DNA from 3 places in the Streptomyces sp. NPDC047453 genome. Region 3 is predicted to be linked to each of the others. Evidence: riboswitches for the same ligand, from Rfam matches in the RefSeq annotation. Region 3 holds a riboswitch; each other region holds the start of a gene.

Region 1 (5,818 bases), on a different contig from region 3:
CGTACCACCTCCTGCGCACGCTCGTCCACGAGGGCTATCTGCGCCGCGACCAGGGCCTGTTCTTCCTGGGCGAGGCCGCCGAGCGGCTGAGTAGCAGCGGAGCGGCGCAGAAACGTCGCACCACGATCGTCGAGGCGCTCGCCCAGTGGCGGGATTCCATCGGTGCGCCGCTGTACTACGCGATGTACCGCGAGGGCGAGATCGAGCTCATGTGCGTCTCCGCCACCGCGGCCATCCCGGCGGTCGAGGAATGGGCCGGCTTCCGCGAGACCGGGCACGCGCACGCGATCGGCCAGTGCCTGCTGTCCCAGCTGGACGACAGGGCTCGCCGCGACCACCTCGACCGCTACCCCGTGCGGTCCCTCACCCCGTACACGGTCCGTGACGAGCACACGGTGCTGCGGCGCCTGGAACGGGCCCGGCCGATGGAGCCGGTGACCGAGCGGCAGGAGTACGTGCTGGGGGCGGTGTGCGCGGCGATTCCCATCACTGTGGGCACCACAGCGGCCGCGATGGCCCTCTCCCTGCCGGCCCATCAGGCGGACCGGCTGCTGCCCGCCGCACGTCGGCTGCAACACGAGGTGGGACGGCGTCTGGGCTCCCTGGCGCTCTCTATCAGTATCTGAAAACTCACTCCTTGTGATCTGATGTGCACGTTCAGCAAGATGCACCATTGTCACGGGATGGATTCCCGGCCAGTCGACGGCAAACAACGGGGTAGCGATGCGCGAGTCCGTACAGGCAGAGGTCATGATGAGCTTTCTCGTGTCCGAGGAGCTCTCCTTCCGCATCCCGGTGGAGCTGCGGTACGAGACCTGTGATCCCTATGCCGTACGGCTGACCTTTCATCTGCCCGGAGACGCCCCGGTGACCTGGGCGTTCGGTCGAGAGCTGCTGATCGACGGGGTGGGGACGCCGTGCGGGGACGGTGACGTGCGCATCTCACCGGCCGACCGCGACTCGCTGAGCGAGGTCCTGATCCGGCTTCAGGTCGGCGGCGACCGGGCGCTGTTCCGCTCCTCGACGGCGCCGCTGGTGGCGTTCCTGGACCGTACGGACAAGCTGGTGCCCCTGGGCCAGGAGGGTGCGTTGGCCGACTTCGACGCCCACCTCGACGAAGCCCTGGACCGCATCCTGGCGGAGGAACAGAGCGCGGGCTGAGGCGTCACGGCAGCGGACGCGGGCGGTGGTGTAACGCGTCGCCACGGCCTCAGGGGGTGCAGGAACGCTTCGTCGGCCGCCCAAGTGGCCCCCGCACACGGAGTCAGCGCCTGCGGCGCCTGCCCCTTCCACCGCGCGCCGGAGCGGGCAGGGTGGCCTGTGCCGCGGCCTGCGCCCGTCCCGGGCGGTCGGCCGAGACCACGAGTGCCGCCAGCGCCGTGGTGACCGGCACGGAGGCGACCAGGCCGATGGAGCCCACCAGCGTGCGCACGATCTCCTCCGCGACGAGCTCACTGGTGGCGACGGTCGTCACGCTGCTCTGCGCGATGGAGAACAGCAGCAGCAGCGGGAGCGCGGCACCCGCGTACGCGAGGACGAGGGTGTTGACGACGGAGGCGATGTGGTCGCGTCCGATGCGGATGCCCGCGCGGTACAGCCCGCGCCAGCCCATCGCGGGGTTGGCCTCGTGCAGCTCCCAGACCGCGGAGGTCTGTGTCACCGTCACATCGTCCAGGACGCCGAGCGAGCCGATGATGACACCGGCGAGCAGCAGGCCGCTCATGTCTATCGACGGATACAGGCCGTGGATCAGACCGGTGCTGTCGTCGGTGTTGCCGGTCAGCGCGGCCCAGCCGATGAACAGCGAGCCCAGGAAGCCGATCAGCATGAGCGAGATCAGCGTGCCGAGCACCGCGACCGAGGTACGGGCGGACAGGCCGTGACACATGTACAGCGCGATCAGCATGATGGCGCTGGCTCCCACCACCGCCACGACCAGCGGGTTCGATCCCTGCAGGATCGCTGGCAGGACGAAGAGGTTCAGCACCAGGAAGCTGATGGCCAGCGCGACCAGCGCCATGACGCCCCGCATCCGCCCGACGACCACGACGGCGAGTGCGAAGAGACCGGCCAGCAGCGCCATCGGGAAGTGCCGGTTGATGTCGGTGACCGAATACTGCAAGTCCTTGGGTGCCGAGGGTTCGTAGGCGACCACGACCTTCTCGCCCTGGTGCAGCTGCCGGGACTGGTCGGGCTGTACGACCTCGGTGAAGGTACGGCCCTTGTCGTTGCCGGTGTCCACCCGGATCGTGGCCTTCTTGCAGCTCCCGGACTGCTGCTGCTGTGCGGAGGACCCTTCGGCGGTGGAGGTGTCGCCGGTCGGTGTGTCCCCGGAGCCGTTCACCGACCGGCAGCTGACCTCGAGCACCTCGACGACGGTGGCTTGCTGGGTCTGCCGGTCGAAGCCCACGCCGGTGCGCTCGTGCGACGGGGCGCCACCCGGCCACAGCACGGCGAGTCCGGCCGCCACCACGGCGGCGAACGGGATGAGGATCGCCGCGATCACTTTGCGGAGGTGCTTCGACACGGGTGCGGCCGGCCCGTGGCTGTGGCCGTGCCCGTGCCCGCCACCGCTTCCCGGACCGTGCCCGGCACTGCTCCCCGGGCCGTGGCCGCCGCCGGTCGCGGGGCCGTGTCCGTGGCCGGCGGCGGTGGCTTCCTGGCCGTGCCGGAAGTCCTCTCCGCGTCGGGGTTCGGGCGGCGGATGGGGGAACTGCTCTGTCGTGGTCACCGCCCGATCATCGCAAGAACGGCACAGGCCCACTGTTCACCGCGCCACAAATGACGCTAGCGTGGGGGCACCTTTGCACACGCGGGAGCTCGGAGCACCGGGCTGAGAGGGCGCTGACCTCCGTCTTTGCGATGTTTCACGTGGAACGTGCGATGTTTCACAGGAAACGCCGGCAGACGGATACCGCTGCGTCGACCGCCGAACCTGTTACCGGGTAATGCCGGCGTAGGGAGTAGGTCTCATGACCAACAAGGACGTACGCACGCCTGCCTCCAAGCAGATCTCCAGCGACGCGGAGCGGATCACTTCCGACGCTTCCGACGGGGAGGCCGGAAAGTCCAGCGGCTGGCACAAGGGCTACGTGGAGGGCTCACGTCCCGATCTGCGAGTGCCGGTCCGTCAGGTGCACCTCACCGACGGGCAGTCGGTCACGCTGTACGACACCTCCGGCCCGTATACCGATCCACTTGTGGGAACCGATGTCCGCAGGGGCCTGCCGCCGTTGCGGGAGAACTGGATCGTGGCCCGCGGCGACACCGAGGAGTACGCCGGCCGTCCCGTCCGCCCCGAGGACGACGGGATCAAGCACACCTCGCCGCGCGGCGGTCTGCGCAACCTCGACGCGGTGTTCCCGGGACGGCCGCGCCAGCCGCGCCGCGGCCGCGACGGAGGAGCGGTGACGCAACTCGCCTACGCGCGCCGCGGGGAGATCACGCCGGAGATGGAGTTCGTGGCCATCCGGGAGAACGTCGCTCCCGAGACCGTCCGCGAGGAGATCGCGGCGGGCCGCGCGGTGCTGCCGGCCAACGTCAACCACCCGGAGATCGAGCCGATGATCATCGGCAAGCGGTTCCTGGTGAAGGTCAACGCCAACATCGGCAACTCCGCGGTGACCTCTTCCATCGAGGAGGAGGTGGAGAAGATGACCTGGGCGACCCGCTGGGGCGCCGACACGGTCATGGACCTCTCCACCGGCCGCAACATCCACACCACCCGTGAGTGGGTGCTGCGCAACTCCCCCGTCCCCATCGGCACCGTCCCGCTCTACCAGGCCCTGGAGAAGGTGGACGGCAAGGCCGAGGAACTGACCTGGGAGATCTACAAGGACACCGTCATCGAGCAGGCCGAACAGGGCGTGGACTACATGACCGTCCACGCCGGGGTACGCCTTGCCTACGTGCCGCTGACCGCGAACCGAAAGACCGGCATCGTCTCGCGCGGCGGCTCGATCATGGCCGCCTGGTGCCTGGCGCACCACAAGGAGTCGTTCCTCTACGAGAACTTCGAGGAGCTCTGCGAGATCCTCGCGGCCTACGACGTCACGTACTCGTTGGGCGACGGACTCCGGCCCGGCTCGATCGCGGACGCCAACGACGAGGCGCAGTTCGCGGAACTGCGCACGCTCGGGGAACTCGGCCGGATCGCCAGGCGTTTGGACGTACAGACCATGATCGAGGGCCCGGGCCACGTCCCGATGCACAAGATCAAGGAGAACATCGACCTTCAGCAGGAGATCTGCGATGAAGCTCCGTTCTATACGCTCGGCCCGCTGACGACGGACGTCGCCCCGGCGTACGACCACATCACCTCCGGCATCGGCGCCGCGATGATCGCCTGGTGGGGCACGGCCATGCTCTGCTACGTCACGCCCAAGGAGCACCTGGGCCTGCCCAACCGCGACGACGTCAAGACCGGCGTCATCACCTACAAGATCGCCGCCCACGCGGCCGACCTCGCCAAGGGGCACCCGGGCGCGCAGGAGTGGGACGACGCCCTGTCCGACGCCCGCTTCGAGTTCCGGTGGGAGGACCAGTTCAACCTCTCCCTCGACCCGGACACGGCAAGGGAGTTCCACGACGAGACCCTCCCGGCGGAACCCGCCAAGACGGCTCACTTCTGCTCGATGTGCGGCCCGAAGTTCTGCTCGATGAAGATTAGCCAAAGCATCACAGAGCGGTTCGGCGGTGCAGCGGCTGAGGGTGCCACGGCGGAGGAGATCGCTGAGGGCATGCTGCAGAAGTCGAAGGAGTTCGCGGAGGCGGGGAACCGGGTGTACCTGCCGATCGCCGACTGATGCATGGTGGGGCGGTGCTCTCGGCGAGCGCGCCAAGGCACCGCTCCCTTTGCTGTAGTCCCGGCGCCGCCCTCTGCCAGAGGCCGCGGTTACGGTCTCCCCCGGAAACCGGCACAGGCCGGTAGTGAGCAGGGAGAGGCGCCGCCATGAGCACTGCTGGAGCGACAGCGATGGAAGTGTCGTATGCAGCCCCAGAAGTTGGGCTCCGGGGCACGGCGCAGGCTGCTCGTACTCGATGGAGAGCCTGCGTTCGTGCGGGCGTCCCCGGCGCCCCGGCCCGGTGGGTGCGGGACGGGGTGGCGGGGTGCGCGCCGGGCCCTCGGGGGCGAGCAGTCGCCCTCGGCGTGGGAGCGCGGGGCGCTGGTTACTCCGGTTGGTGTTCCGGGCCTCCGTAGTCCGGGCTGCTGAAGTCGGGACTGGAGAAGCGCGGGCGGCGGCTCGGGGCCCCGTCGTCCGGGCTGCTGAAACCTGGCCGGCCGTAGCCGAGCTGTGGCATGCGGCCGGTCGGTGACGCCGGCCCCGTATGCCCTGGTGCGGGGGAGCGCGGGTCGGCGAGCGCGTCGCGCAGGAACGGCAGGATGCCCCGTTCGAGCAGGGCCTCCTCCCAGGCTTCCCTGGCTTGGGCAACCTCCTCGCCCAGTTCGGCGTAGGCGCCGCTGTCGAGCGAGGGGCGGTTGCGCAGCGCGGTGAGCAGCAGCCCGGCGGCGGCGACGAGGATCGCGGCCGCGGTCAGGGCACCGAACACCCAGCCCGCGGTGATCATGGACTGGGCGAACGCCTGGGTCGGGTCCAGCATCCTCAGGATGTAGCCGACGAGCAGGAAGAGGGCCGCGGCGGTCCCGGCGAGTACGGGGGCGAGTACCGCGACGACGGCGCCCGCGCCCGCGCCGTGGGCCTCGGTGACCTCGTCCAAGGTGGCGGCTGGTCGGGCGAGCCCGCCCGGCTCGGCCGAGTCGGCCTCGATGAGGGAGGGCGGGACGGCCGGCGCCGGTCGGCGCAGTTCCTCGCGGACC
Region 2 (5,818 bases), on a different contig from region 3:
AGACGGCACGGGAGCTTGGGGAGTCCGTGCGAGACGTGCGTGGGTACGAGTATGCGGTGATCAATGATCACGCACTCTTTCCCTTTAGGTACGCAGACAAGCCGAGGCCCCCTGACCGCGCCCGGTTGCCCTCCAACGCGTCGCCCACTCGCCGTCGACTGTTCCGGGCCCACGGGCCGCAGTCTCCGGACGGGCTGTTCGAGATCGACGGCGGCCTGACCACGGAGGAGTACCTGGGGCTGCACGAAGCGTTCGAGGAACTGGGGGCCTCCACGAGGCTCGTCTGCGTGTTCTTCACGGCCGACGCCGAGAACGGCATCCACGTCATCCACTGGGGGGAGGCTCACCTCGAACCGGACCGCACCTTCACGTGGCCCTACAGGGAACAGCTCCCGGTCGCCCCCGTGCCGCTTGAGTGACGGGCAGCGTCGTCGCTGCCTGACGGACGCCGGAAACGAGTCGTCTGATTCCTGGGCCGTCCCTGGGCCGTCCGAGGCCTCCCGAGGTCGACCAACGGCGACCGACAGTGACAGACGAGCCACCGCCGCCAGCAGTGAAACCCCAGGTCAGCGCCCTCAGGCCTGACGGGTTTCCGCGTAGGGGTGGCGGTACGGCAAGATGGGGCGTTTCTTTCCGCGAAAGTGGGCGCCGCTCCGAGCCTGAGTTCACGCCTGGTCTCTTCACATGCCGCCTTCTGTGCGACGATCACGCTGCACGGGAAGGGAGCGGTGCATGTCTCAGGACCGGAAACAATCCCTGGTTGAACGCCCCGGTTACATGGTGCTGAGCCTCGTCTGGTTCGGGTGGACGGCCGCCAGTACAGCTAGTCCGCTGTGGGTCCGCCTTGGAGGGCTGGTGGGCTTCGTTGCCTGGGCTGCGCTCCTGCTGCGTCATGTTGTCAGACACCGCCAGACACGCAAGTCCCGCCCATCCTGACATCCACGGCTGACATCAACGCGGCCGGACGGTGGCATACGCCGGCGTTACTGCCCGGCCATCACACTGGGCGACGACGCCCCCAGGGGCAGGTGTGGATCGAACTCCTAAAGCGGGTGTCGTGCGGCTCATTGGCCGCGGTGGTGACGCCCGCAGCGCGCAGCCCCGTGCTATTCGGCCAGGTAGCCAAGTCCATGATCCGTCGGCCGGGTAGTCACAGATCCACCCCTCACCTGCCACTCGACCTGTTGAGCCACCTCGCTGCTGGCTACAAAGAGTCCGCGAACCCGGTCCCCGTCCTCGTCGGAAGCAGGGATCGCGGCTATGGACCGCAGTTGCTCCATGAACCAGTCCACAGCCGACTCACGAACATCGCCGCCGTAGAACACGTAGTAGGTCCAGTTGAAGTGGCGGGCCGGAAAGCCCCAGCCGCCGCTGTAGTGCCCGTCAGAATGCCCCGCGATCACTTGACGGACGGCGGCGAGCTGCTGCTCGTCGCACTCCAGCCAGCCCCTGATGGAGACGAAAACGCCCATCTTGTCGCCCTCCCATTGGACCAGCATCACCGTGCCTGCCAAGAGCCGATCTTCCGTGGGAATCGTAGGCGCACCCCCACGCGGGCCGGGCCGACAGCAACGCTGACGGCAACGAGGGCGAACGACGGCGGCTCCCACTAGCCCGCCGCGGCGGTGGCGCAAGCCTGTCGGCCTGAGGTACGAGGGGTCCGCCCGCATCTTCTAAGCACCGGTCCCAGGGCGTCATGATCTGCCGATGGATGAGTACGCCTGGCCCGCGGTCCCTGAAGTGCCGGCCGCGGACTTGGTGCGGGAGAGCTGGGAGGCAACCGTCGCGGCTCTGCCCGTCGAGGCCCGGATCACCGGGGAGGTCATCGGTCGCCAGCGCTTCGGGGTCTTCATACGTATAGACGGCGTGCCGTACGCCATAGCGCTGGCGGAGATCACGGCCATGCCGCTCGGGATGGACCTCCCAGCCCTCAGGGCCTTCGTCAGTGGGGAGGTCATCTGGCACGCCGCCCACAACCACCAGGTCAAGGTCCAGCTCGATGAGTGGCGGGCCGCCGACGAGTGATCTTCGCTGGGCCGTCTCTGGGCCGTCCGAGGCTGCTCAGGGGCGACCGGTGACGACCACTAACGACAGTCGTAGCGACCGGCAGCCGCAGGTCACCGGATTTGATCTGCGACACTGGTACAGCCATGCCTAAGCCCGGAGAACTCACTTTCGTCGCCCCGCGCGGTGCCAAGAAGCCGCCGCGGCACCTTGCCGATCTGTCGCCTGCCGAGCGCAAGGAGGCCGTCGCCGCGATCGGCGAGAAGCCGTTCCGTGCCAAGCAGCTCGCGCAGCACTACTTCGCGCGGTACGCGCACGACCCGGAGCAGTGGACCGACATCCCCGCCGGATCCCGCGCCAAGCTCCAGGAGGCGCTGCTTCCCGAGCTGATGACGGTCGTACGGCATCTGTCGACCGACCAGGGGACCACCCGCAAGACGCTGTGGCGCCTGTTCGACGGCACGCTCGTGGAGTCGGTGCTCATGCGCTACCCGGACCGGGTGACCATGTGCATCAGCTCGCAGGCGGGCTGCGGCATGAACTGCCCGTTCTGCGCCACGGGACAGGCCGGGCTCGACCGGAACCTGTCCACCGCCGAGATCGTGCACCAGATCGTGGACGGGATGCGCGCCCTGCGGGACGGAGAGGTCCCCGGTGGTCCCGCTCGCCTGTCGAACATCGTTTTCATGGGCATGGGCGAGCCGCTCGCCAACTACAACCGCGTCGTCGGCGCCATCCGCGCCCTGACCGACCCCGAGCCGGACGGGCTCGGCCTGTCCCAGCGCGGGATCACCGTCTCGACGGTGGGCCTGGTCCCGGCCATCCACCGGTTCTCCGACGAGGGCTTCAAGTGCCGGCTCGCCATCTCCCTGCACGCACCGGACGACGAACTGCGCGACACGCTCGTCCCGGTCAACACGCGGTGGAAGGTACGCGAGGTGCTCGACGCCGGATTCGAGTACACCGCCAGGTCCGGGCGCCGGCTGTCCATCGAGTACGCGCTGATCCGGGACATCAACGACCAGGCGTGGCGCGGCGACCGGCTCGGCCGGCTGCTCAAGGGCAGGCCGGTGCACGTCAACCTCATCCCGCTGAACCCGACGCCCGGCTCCAAGTGGACCGCGTCCCGCCCCGAGGACGAGAAGGCGTTCGTCGAGGCGATCGCCGCCCACGGTGTGCCGGTGACCATCCGGGACACCCGCGGTCAGGAGATCGACGGCGCCTGCGGTCAGCTGGCTGCCACCGAAAGGTAGCCGGACGGTAGGCTGATACCGCACACATCTTCATATTCCGACAGGGGAGCGCCACAGCGCTGAGAGTGCGGCACCGGCCGCAGACCCTCTGAACCTCGCCCAGGTCATTCTGGGTAGGAAGTTCGGTCATCACTCAAGCTGTTGTGCCCTGCCCGGGTGTCCCTCGCGGATCCCGGGCAGGGCCGCGTCTCTTCCTGGCCAACCCCCAGGAGGACTTCAGTGCACACCAAGACGTTCGCTGTCGTGGCGGTCGGGCTCGGCCTGGTCACGCTGTCGGCGTGCGGTTCGTCGCCGGGCGACAAGAGTTCGGCCGGCTCCAGGACGGTGACCCTGGTCAGCCACAACTCGTGGGCCGCCTCCAAGAGCGTCATCGCGGACTTCGAGAAGAGCTCCGGCTACAAGGTCAAGGTCCTCGAGGACGGCGACGCCGGCCAGGCGGTCAACAAGGCCATCCTCACCAAGGACAACCCGCAGGGTGACGTCTTCTTCGGCGTCGACAACACGCTGCTGTCGCGCGCCCTGGACAACGGGCTGTTCCAGTCGTACGAGCCGAAGGGTTCGGACCTGATCCTGCCGCAGTACCGCGTCGACGAGGCGAAGCACCGGGTCACGCCCATCGACACCGGCGACATCTGCGTCAACTACGACAAGAAGTACTTCGCCGACCACAAGCTGACCCCGCCCGCCTCGTTCGACGACCTGGTCAAGCCGGAGTACAAGAACTTCCTCGTCACCGAGAACGCCGCCACCTCCTCACCCGGCCTCGGCTTCCTGCTCGGCACCGCCGCCCAGTACGGGGACAAGGGCTGGCAGGACTACTGGAAGAAGCTCAAGGCCAACGGCGTCAAGGTCGTCGACGGCTGGGAGCAGGCCTACAACCAGGAGTTCTCCGGCTCCGCCGGCGGCCGGAAGGCCAAGGGCGACCGTCCCCTCGTCGTCTCCTACGCCTCCTCGCCGCCCGCCGAGGTCATCTACGCCGACCGGCGGCCGAAGACCGCGCCGACCGGCGTCGCGCAGGGCACCTGCTTCCGTCAGGTCGAGTACGCCGGACTGCTGAGCAACGCCCGGAACACCGAGGGCGGCAAGGCCTTCCTGGACTTTCTGGTCACCAAGAAGTTCCAGGACGACATGCCGCTGAACATGTTCGTCTACCCGGTGCGCGAAGGCGCCCAGGTGCCCCCGGAGTTCGTGCAGTACGGCCCCCAGGCCAAGGACCCCGAGACCATGGCCCCCGCCGAGATCGCCGCCAACCGTGACCAGTGGGTCAAGTCGTGGACCTCGCTCGTCCTCAGGTAGGCCGCGGACGCGGCCGCCGGACGGGGAACGCGGCGCGGCTCGGTCTCATGGCCGTGCCCGTCGCGTTCTTCGCGGTGTTCTTCGCCTACCCCGTGGCCGCGATCGTCCGGCGCGGCCTGGAGGCCGACGGGGCCTGGCAGTTGGGGCGGATCGCCGATGTGCTCGGACAGTCCGACATCCGGCACGTCCTGTGGTTCACCACTTGGCAGGCGCTCGCCTCCACCGTGCTCACCCTGCTCGTCGCCCTGCCCGGCGCCTATGTCTTCGCGCGCCTCGACTTCCCCGGCCGGCAGGTTCTGCGGGCCGTCGTGACCGTGCCGTTCGTGCTGCCCACGGTCGTGGTCGGCACCGCGTTCCTCGCGCTGGTCGGGCGCGGCGGCCTGCTCGACGAACTGTGGGGCGTACGGCTGGACACCACGGTCTGGGCGATCCTGCTCGCCCACGTCTTCTTCAACTACGCCGTCGTCGTACGGACCGTGGGCGGTCTGTGGGCGGGGCTCGACCCGCGCCAGGAGGAGGCGGCCGGGATGCTCGGCGCCTCGCCACTCGCAGCCTGGCGCAAGGTCACCCTGCCCGCGCTGGCGCCCGCGGTCGCCGCCGCCGCACTCATGGTCTTCCTGTTCACGTTCACCTCCTTCGGTGTGGTGCAGATCCTCGGCGGCCCCACCTTCTCCACCCTCGAGGTGGAGATCTACCGACAGACGTCCGAGATCTTCGACCTGGCCACCGCCGCGGTCCTGACGATCCTCCAGTTCGCCGCGGTGGGCGCGATCCTCGCCGTGCACGCCTGGACCGTACGGCGACGCGAGACCGCGCTGAAGCTGGTGGACGCCTCGCTGACCGCCCGCCGCCCGCGCGGCGCCGGGCAGTGGACGCTGCTGGCCGGGGTCCTCGCCACCATCGCCGTCCTCGTCGTGCTGCCGCTCGCCGTGCTGGTGCAGCGGTCGCTCACCGCGCCCGGGTTCGGCTACTACAGGGCGCTGACGAACGCGGACGGCGGCACCTTCCTGGTCGCGCCGATCGACGCCCTCGGCACCTCCCTGAGCTATGCCGCCGCGGCGACCGCCATCGCCGTGGTGATCGGCGCGCTCGCCGCCGCGGCCCTCACCCGCCTCCCCCATTCTCGCCTTCGCTCCCACGGGGGGACCCCCATCGCGGGCCGGCTCGTACGCGGCTTCGACGCGCTGCTGATGCTGCCGCTCGGGGTCTCCGCGGTGACCGTCGGCTTCGGCTTCCTGATCGCCCTCGACCGCCCGCCGCTGGAC
Region 3 (5,818 bases):
ACGGTGCGCGCGCGATCAGTCCTGGTGGATGCGGTTCCGAGGGCCATACTGGCAGGCTATCCAGGGCGCGGCGGACTCCCAACCGAGCCCCGGAAATTTGCGTGAATTGTCGGCTTCTTGTCCACCCTTCGGACAACGGGGCCGGAAATGAGCGAGTCGGGCCGGGTCGACTGTCCGGGTAATGAGACGACCGGCCGCCGCGTCCGGCCGTGTCGCGCCGCCCCCTATCCGGCCTGCCTCAGCCGCGCGGCGAACTCGGCCGCCGCCGCTCCGGGGTCGTCGGCCTCGGTGATCGCCCGGACCACGACGACACGGCGGGCGCCGGCCTCCAGGACCTGGTCCAGGTTGCCGAGGCCGATGCCGCCGATGGCGAACCAGGGCCGGCCGGTGCCGAGCGAGGCGGTGTACCGGACCAGGTCGAGGCCGGGTGCGGGACGGCCGGGCTTGGTGGGCGTGGGCCAGCAGGGTCCGGTGCAGAAGTAGTCCACGCCGTCCTGCACGGCCGCGGCGGCGGCCTCGTCCTCGGCGTGCGTGGACCGGCCGATCAGGACGCCGTCGCCGAGGATCGCGCGGGCGGCGGGCACGGGAAGGTCCCCCTGCCCCAGGTGCAGCACATCGGCACGGGCCGCGTGGGCGACGTCCGCCCGGTCGTTGACCGCGAGCAGCTTGCCGTGCCGGGCGCAGGCGTCGGCGAACACCGCCAGCCGGTCCAGCTCCTCCCCGGCCTCCATGCCCTTGTCCCGCAACTGCACGATGTCGACGCCCGCCGCCAGCACCGCGTTCAGGAACTCGGCCAGGTCCCCCTGCCGCCTCCGGGCGTCCGTGCACAGATACAGGCGCGCGTCACCGAGCCGGTCACGGGCGTCGGCCATGGCGGCGGTCTCAGGCATACGCGGGTTCCCCCCGGCTCGTCGGTTGGGTGGCTCGTCCGACCACTCGGACGGACCCTACCCGCCCCGCCGGCCCGGCCTGCGGGAACACCGAGGCCCCGGCCGGAGGCCGGGGCCGGGTGCGCAGGCGGATGGCCGGGTCAGACGGCGAGGGCCTGGGCGCGGCGCTTCACCTCTGTGCCGCGGTTCTCACTCAGGGCCTGGGCGGGGGTGCCCGGCAGGGTCGGGTCGGGGGTGAACAGCCATTCGATCATCTCTTCGACCGTGAAGCCGTCGTCCCTCAGGAGCGTCAGGGTGCCGGACAGGCCCTTGACGACCTTGTCGCCGTCGATGAAGGCGGCGGGGACGTGCAGTGCGCGGTTCTCACCCCGGCGTACGGCGATGAGCTGGCCCTCCTTGACCAGCTGACGCACACGTGTCACCTCGACGCCGAGCTGTTCGGCGATGTCGGGAAGGGTGAGCCAGGCAGGGACGAGAGCATCGATCTTCGTGTCAATCTCGGTCACGGAAACAAGCGTGCCATCTGCCACTGACACTCGGAAGCCAGGCCCGTCCACCCGGGGCCGCGTGCCTCACGCCGTCGCCGTCTTCAGGGGCTTCGCCGGGTCCGCCAGCAGCCGCGCATCCATGGGCGTGCCGGACGCGATCAGCCGCCGCCCCTGCGCCAGATCCCGCGGTCGGCCGACGGCCAGCAGAGCGACGAGCCGGCCCTCGCGGAGCCAACAGACCGTCCATGCAGGTCCGGTGCGATCGCCGCGCCAGACGACGGTGTCGGCCGACGTGTGGTGGCCGGCGTACTGCACGAAGCGCCCGAACTGCTCGGACCAGAAGTACGGCACCGGGTCGTAGACCACGGGGGTGAGGCCGACGATGTCGGCCGCGACCGTGCGCGGGCCCTGGAGCGCGTTGTCCCAGTGGTGGATCAGCAGGCGCTCGCCGTACCGTCCCGAGGGGAAGGAGGCGCAGTCGCCGACGGCGTACACGTCCGGCACGGACGTGCGCAGGTGGTCGTCGGCCAGGACGTCCCCGTGCCGGCCCAGCTCGATGCCCGAGCCGGCCAGCCAGCCGGTGGCGGGGCGCGCGCCGATGCCGACCACGACGGCGCCCGCGGGCAGCCGCGTGCCGTCGTCGAGCACCACCGCGCCGGGTTCGACGCGCTCCACGCGCGCGCGGGTACGCAGTTCGGCGCCGCTGTCGGCGTACCAGGCGGTCATCGGCGCGGCCACCTCCGCGGGCAGCGCCCCCGCGAGCGGCCGGTCCGCGGCCTCCACGACGGTCACGGCGCAGCCCGCCTCACGCGCGGCGGTGGCGAACTCGGCGCCGATCCAGCCCGCGCCGACGACCACGATGTCGTGCTGCTCGGTGAGCACCGGCCGCAGCCGTTCGGCGTCGTCCAGGGTGCGCAGCAGGTGGACCCCGGGGACTCCCTCCACGCCGGGCAGCCGGATCGGTTCGGCACCGGTGGCCAGGACGAGCACGTCGTACGGCACCGGCCCCGCCGAGGTCTCCAGCACATGCGGGTCGGGCCGCACGGCCAGCGCGTCGCAGCCGAGCCGCAGTTCGAGGCCGAGCGCCTCGAAGTCGATGTCGAAGGCGGAGCCCTCGGCCTTGCCGAGCAGGACGGCCTTGGACAGCGGCGGCCGGTCGTAGGGCTGGTGGGGTTCGGCGCCGATCAGTGTCACGGTGCCGGTGAAGCCCTGCTCGCGCAGGGCGACCGCGGTCTGCACGCCGGCCATGCCCGCGCCCGCGACGACCACGCGCCGCGGCCCTGTTGTGCCCTGCTCCTGCGTCTGGTCGCTCACCTGATCACCATAAGTCACCTGACAAACCGTCAGTCAGGAGCGTGCGAGGTGACCTGCTCCACAACCTCTTCCACCACGCTCGTCCCACTGCCGGGCTGCGACTCCCAGCGCCAGGTCTCCTCCAACCGCACCCGCCCGTCGGGCAGTTCGACCACCGTCGACACGCAGTGCCCGGAGGAGGTGGTCCCGTCCTGCTTGAGCTGGACGTACCGGAAGTCGAGCCGGTCACTTTCCCTGGTACCCACCAAATGGCCGCGTACGACGTCGCCGCCCGCGTACTCGGCCCAGATCTCCCCGTTCCGCTCGTGATACATGAAGCGGGTGCGCGTGCCCACCTGGCCCGGGGCCTGGTCGGCGACCGGGGCGAGAACGCGGCCGTCGAGCGAGGAAGAGGGCCGGGCGGAGCCACCCGCCCGAGAGTCGTGGCGGGAGACGGGCGGGCGGGTCATGGCGGGAGGCTCCCTTACCGGGGCAATGCTCTGCGGGCTAGGGTGGCCACCGTACAAGCACTCGCGGGAGCCCGGACGCACCGGGCTGAGAGGGAGGCTGGCGGCCTCCGACCGTACGAACCTGATCCGGGTCATGCCGGCGAAGGGAGGGGCTGGACGCCCATGTCGTTGCCACGTACGTCAGGCGTCCTCGTCGTGGGGGGCGGCATCATCGGGCTGGTGACGGCCTGGCGCTCGGCGCAGCGCGGGTTCGCCACGGCCGTGGTGGACCCCCAGCCGGGCGGCGGGGCCGCACAGGTGGCCGCCGGGATGCTGGCCGCCGTCACCGAACTGCACTACGGCGAGCAGACCCTGCTCGGGCTCAACCTGGCCTCCGCCCGCCGCTACCCGGACTTCGTGGCCGAGCTGACCGAGCTGACCGGCCACGACCTCGGCTACCGCCGCTGCGGCACCCTCGCGGTCGCGCTGGACGCCGACGACCGCGCCCACCTGCGGGAACTGCACGACCTTCAGCGCCGTTCGGGCCTGGACTCCGAGTGGCTGTCCGGACGGGAGTGCCGCCGGCTCGAGCCGATGCTCGCGCCGGGCGTGCGCGGCGGGCTGCGGGTGGACGGCGACCACCAGATCGACCCGCGGCGGCTCGCCGGCGCCCTGGTCGCGGCCTGCGAGCGGGCGGGCGTGGTCTTCCACCGCGGCTGGGCCGAGCGGCTCACCGTCGCCCGCGACCGCGCCACGGGCTGTGTGCTGCGCGACGGCACCGCGCCGACCGCGGACCAGGTGGTGCTCGCCGCGGGCAGCCACAGCGGACGGCTCGCGGGCGTCCCGGACGACGTGCTGCCACCGGTGCGGCCGGTGAAGGGGCAGGTGCTGCGGCTGGCGGTGCCGAAGCGGTACGCGCCGTTCCTGAGCCGTACCGTGCGGGCCGTGGTGCGCGGCAGCCAGGTCTACCTGGTGCCGCGGCTCAGCGGCGAGCTGGTCGTCGGGGCCACGAGCGAGGAGCTGGGCTGGGACACGACGGTGACGGCGGGCGGCGTGTACGAGCTGCTGCGCGACGCGCACGAGCTGGTGCCCGGGATCACCGAGCTGCCGCTCACGGAGACCCGGGCCGGACTGCGGCCCGGCTCCCCCGACAACGCACCGCTGCTCGGCCCGACCGGGCTGGACGGCCTGCTGCTGGCCACCGGGCACTACCGCAACGGCGTGCTGCTCACGCCGGTCACCGGTGACGCCATGGCGCACGTCCTGACCACCGGCGAGCTGCCGGACGAGGTGCGTCCCTTCTCCCCCAGGCGTTTTCACGCCACGGCACTCACGGAGCAGCCCGTATGAACATCTCCGTCAACGGCGAGCCCCGCCGGGTCACGCCCGGCACGTCCCTCGACACCGTCGTACGGACCCTGAGCGCGGCGCCCTCCGGGGTGGCCGCCGCCCTCAACGAGACCGTCGTCCCGCGCGCGCGGTGGTCGTCCACGGCCCTGGCCGAGGGCGACCGCGTCGAAGTGCTGACCGCCGTCCAGGGAGGCTGAGCCATGGCCGACGATCCCTTCGTCCTCGGTGGTACGGCCTTCACCTCCCGGCTGGTCATGGGCACCGGCGGCGCGCCGAGCCTGGAGGTGCTGGAGCGGGCGCTCACGGCCTCCGGCACGGAGCTGACCACGGTCGCGATGCGGCGGGTGGACCCCTCGGTGCACGGCTCCGTGCTGTCGGTGCTGGAGTCGCTCGGGATCCGGGTGCTGCCCAACACGGCGGGCTGCTTCACCGCGGGTGAGGCGGTGCTCACCGCCCGGCTGGCGCGGGAGGCGCTGGGCACGGACCTCGTCAAGCTGGAGGTCATCGCCGACGAGCGCACGCTGCTGCCGGACCCGATCGAGCTGCTGGACGCGGCGGAGACGCTGGTCGACGACGGTTTCACGGTGCTGCCGTACACGAACGACGATCCAGTGCTGGCGCGGAAGCTGGAGGACGCGGGCTGCGCCGCGATCATGCCTCTGGGCTCGCCCATCGGGTCCGGGCTCGGCATCCGCAACCCGCACAACTTCCAGCTGATCGTGGAGCACGCGCGCGTGCCGGTGATCCTGGACGCCGGGGCCGGTACGGCCTCGGACGTGGCGCTGGCCATGGAGCTGGGGTGTGCCGGGGTGATGCTCGCCTCCGCGGTGACGCGGGCGCAGGAGCCGGTGATGATGGCCGCGGCGATGCGGTCCGCCGTGGAGGCGGGGCGGCTGGCCCGGCTGGCCGGGCGGATCCCCAAGCGGCACTTCGCGGAGGCGTCGTCCCCGGCGGAGGGCCTGGCCAGACTGGACCCGGAGCGGCCCGCGTTCTAGGCGCCTCCTCTCACGGGTGCGTGGGCCGCGTCACAGGTCGGCTTCAGTCCTGCCGCGACAGCGTCCGAAATCCGAGTGTGTCCGTGGCGGCTCGTAGACTCGCCTGCGTGGATACGACCCTTCAGGACCCTCTCGTCGGGCAGGTGCTCGACGGCCGTTATCGCGTCGACGCGCGGATCGCCGTCGGCGGGATGGCCACGGTCTACCGGGCCCTGGACACCCGCCTGGACCGGGTCCTCGCGCTCAAGGTGATGCACCCCGCGCTCGCGGCCGACGGCTCGTTCGTGGAGCGGTTCATCCGGGAGGCCAAGTCGGTCGCGCGGCTGGCCCACCCGAACGTCGTGCAGGTCTTC

What was found. Region 3 has a riboswitch for thiamine pyrophosphate ahead of thiO (glycine oxidase ThiO). Riboswitches for the same ligand answer to the same signal wherever they lie in the genome.
Region 1: another riboswitch for thiamine pyrophosphate. It lies ahead of thiC (phosphomethylpyrimidine synthase ThiC); the one in region 3 lies ahead of thiO (glycine oxidase ThiO).
Region 2: another riboswitch for thiamine pyrophosphate. It lies ahead of ABZ818_RS30290 (thiamine ABC transporter substrate-binding protein); the one in region 3 lies ahead of thiO (glycine oxidase ThiO).

The regions. Positions count from the first base shown of each region.
Region 1 covers NZ_JBEYTS010000045.1:6,854-12,671, forward strand. The annotation lists gene ABZ818_RS29490 (helix-turn-helix domain-containing protein) at 1-626, shown strand, start outside; gene ABZ818_RS29495 (SsgA family sporulation/cell division regulator) at 724-1,161, shown strand; gene ABZ818_RS29500 (YibE/F family protein) at 1,265-2,731, opposite strand; TPP riboswitch at 2,803-2,980, shown strand; gene thiC (phosphomethylpyrimidine synthase ThiC) at 2,973-4,805, shown strand; gene ABZ818_RS29510 (hypothetical protein) at 5,170-5,818, opposite strand, start outside.
Region 2 covers NZ_JBEYTS010000048.1:11,701-17,518, forward strand. The annotation lists gene ABZ818_RS30270 (hypothetical protein) at 1-419, shown strand, start outside; gene ABZ818_RS30275 (hypothetical protein) at 1,107-1,514, opposite strand; gene ABZ818_RS30280 (hypothetical protein) at 1,708-2,025, shown strand; gene rlmN (23S rRNA (adenine(2503)-C(2))-methyltransferase RlmN) at 2,151-3,257, shown strand; TPP riboswitch at 3,290-3,395, shown strand; gene ABZ818_RS30290 (thiamine ABC transporter substrate-binding protein) at 3,477-4,553, shown strand; gene ABZ818_RS30295 (iron ABC transporter permease) at 4,601-5,818, shown strand, end outside.
Region 3 covers NZ_JBEYTS010000001.1:559,967-565,784, reverse strand. The annotation lists gene metF (methylenetetrahydrofolate reductase [NAD(P)H]) at 1-47, opposite strand, end outside; gene thiE (thiamine phosphate synthase) at 225-890, opposite strand; gene ABZ818_RS02520 (helix-turn-helix domain-containing protein) at 1,031-1,396, opposite strand; gene ABZ818_RS02515 (FAD-dependent oxidoreductase) at 1,463-2,692, opposite strand; gene ABZ818_RS02510 (hypothetical protein) at 2,722-3,141, opposite strand; TPP riboswitch at 3,195-3,306, shown strand; gene thiO (glycine oxidase ThiO) at 3,304-4,470, shown strand; gene thiS (sulfur carrier protein ThiS) at 4,467-4,667, shown strand; gene ABZ818_RS02495 (thiazole synthase) at 4,671-5,465, shown strand; gene pknB (Stk1 family PASTA domain-containing Ser/Thr kinase) at 5,573-5,818, shown strand, end outside.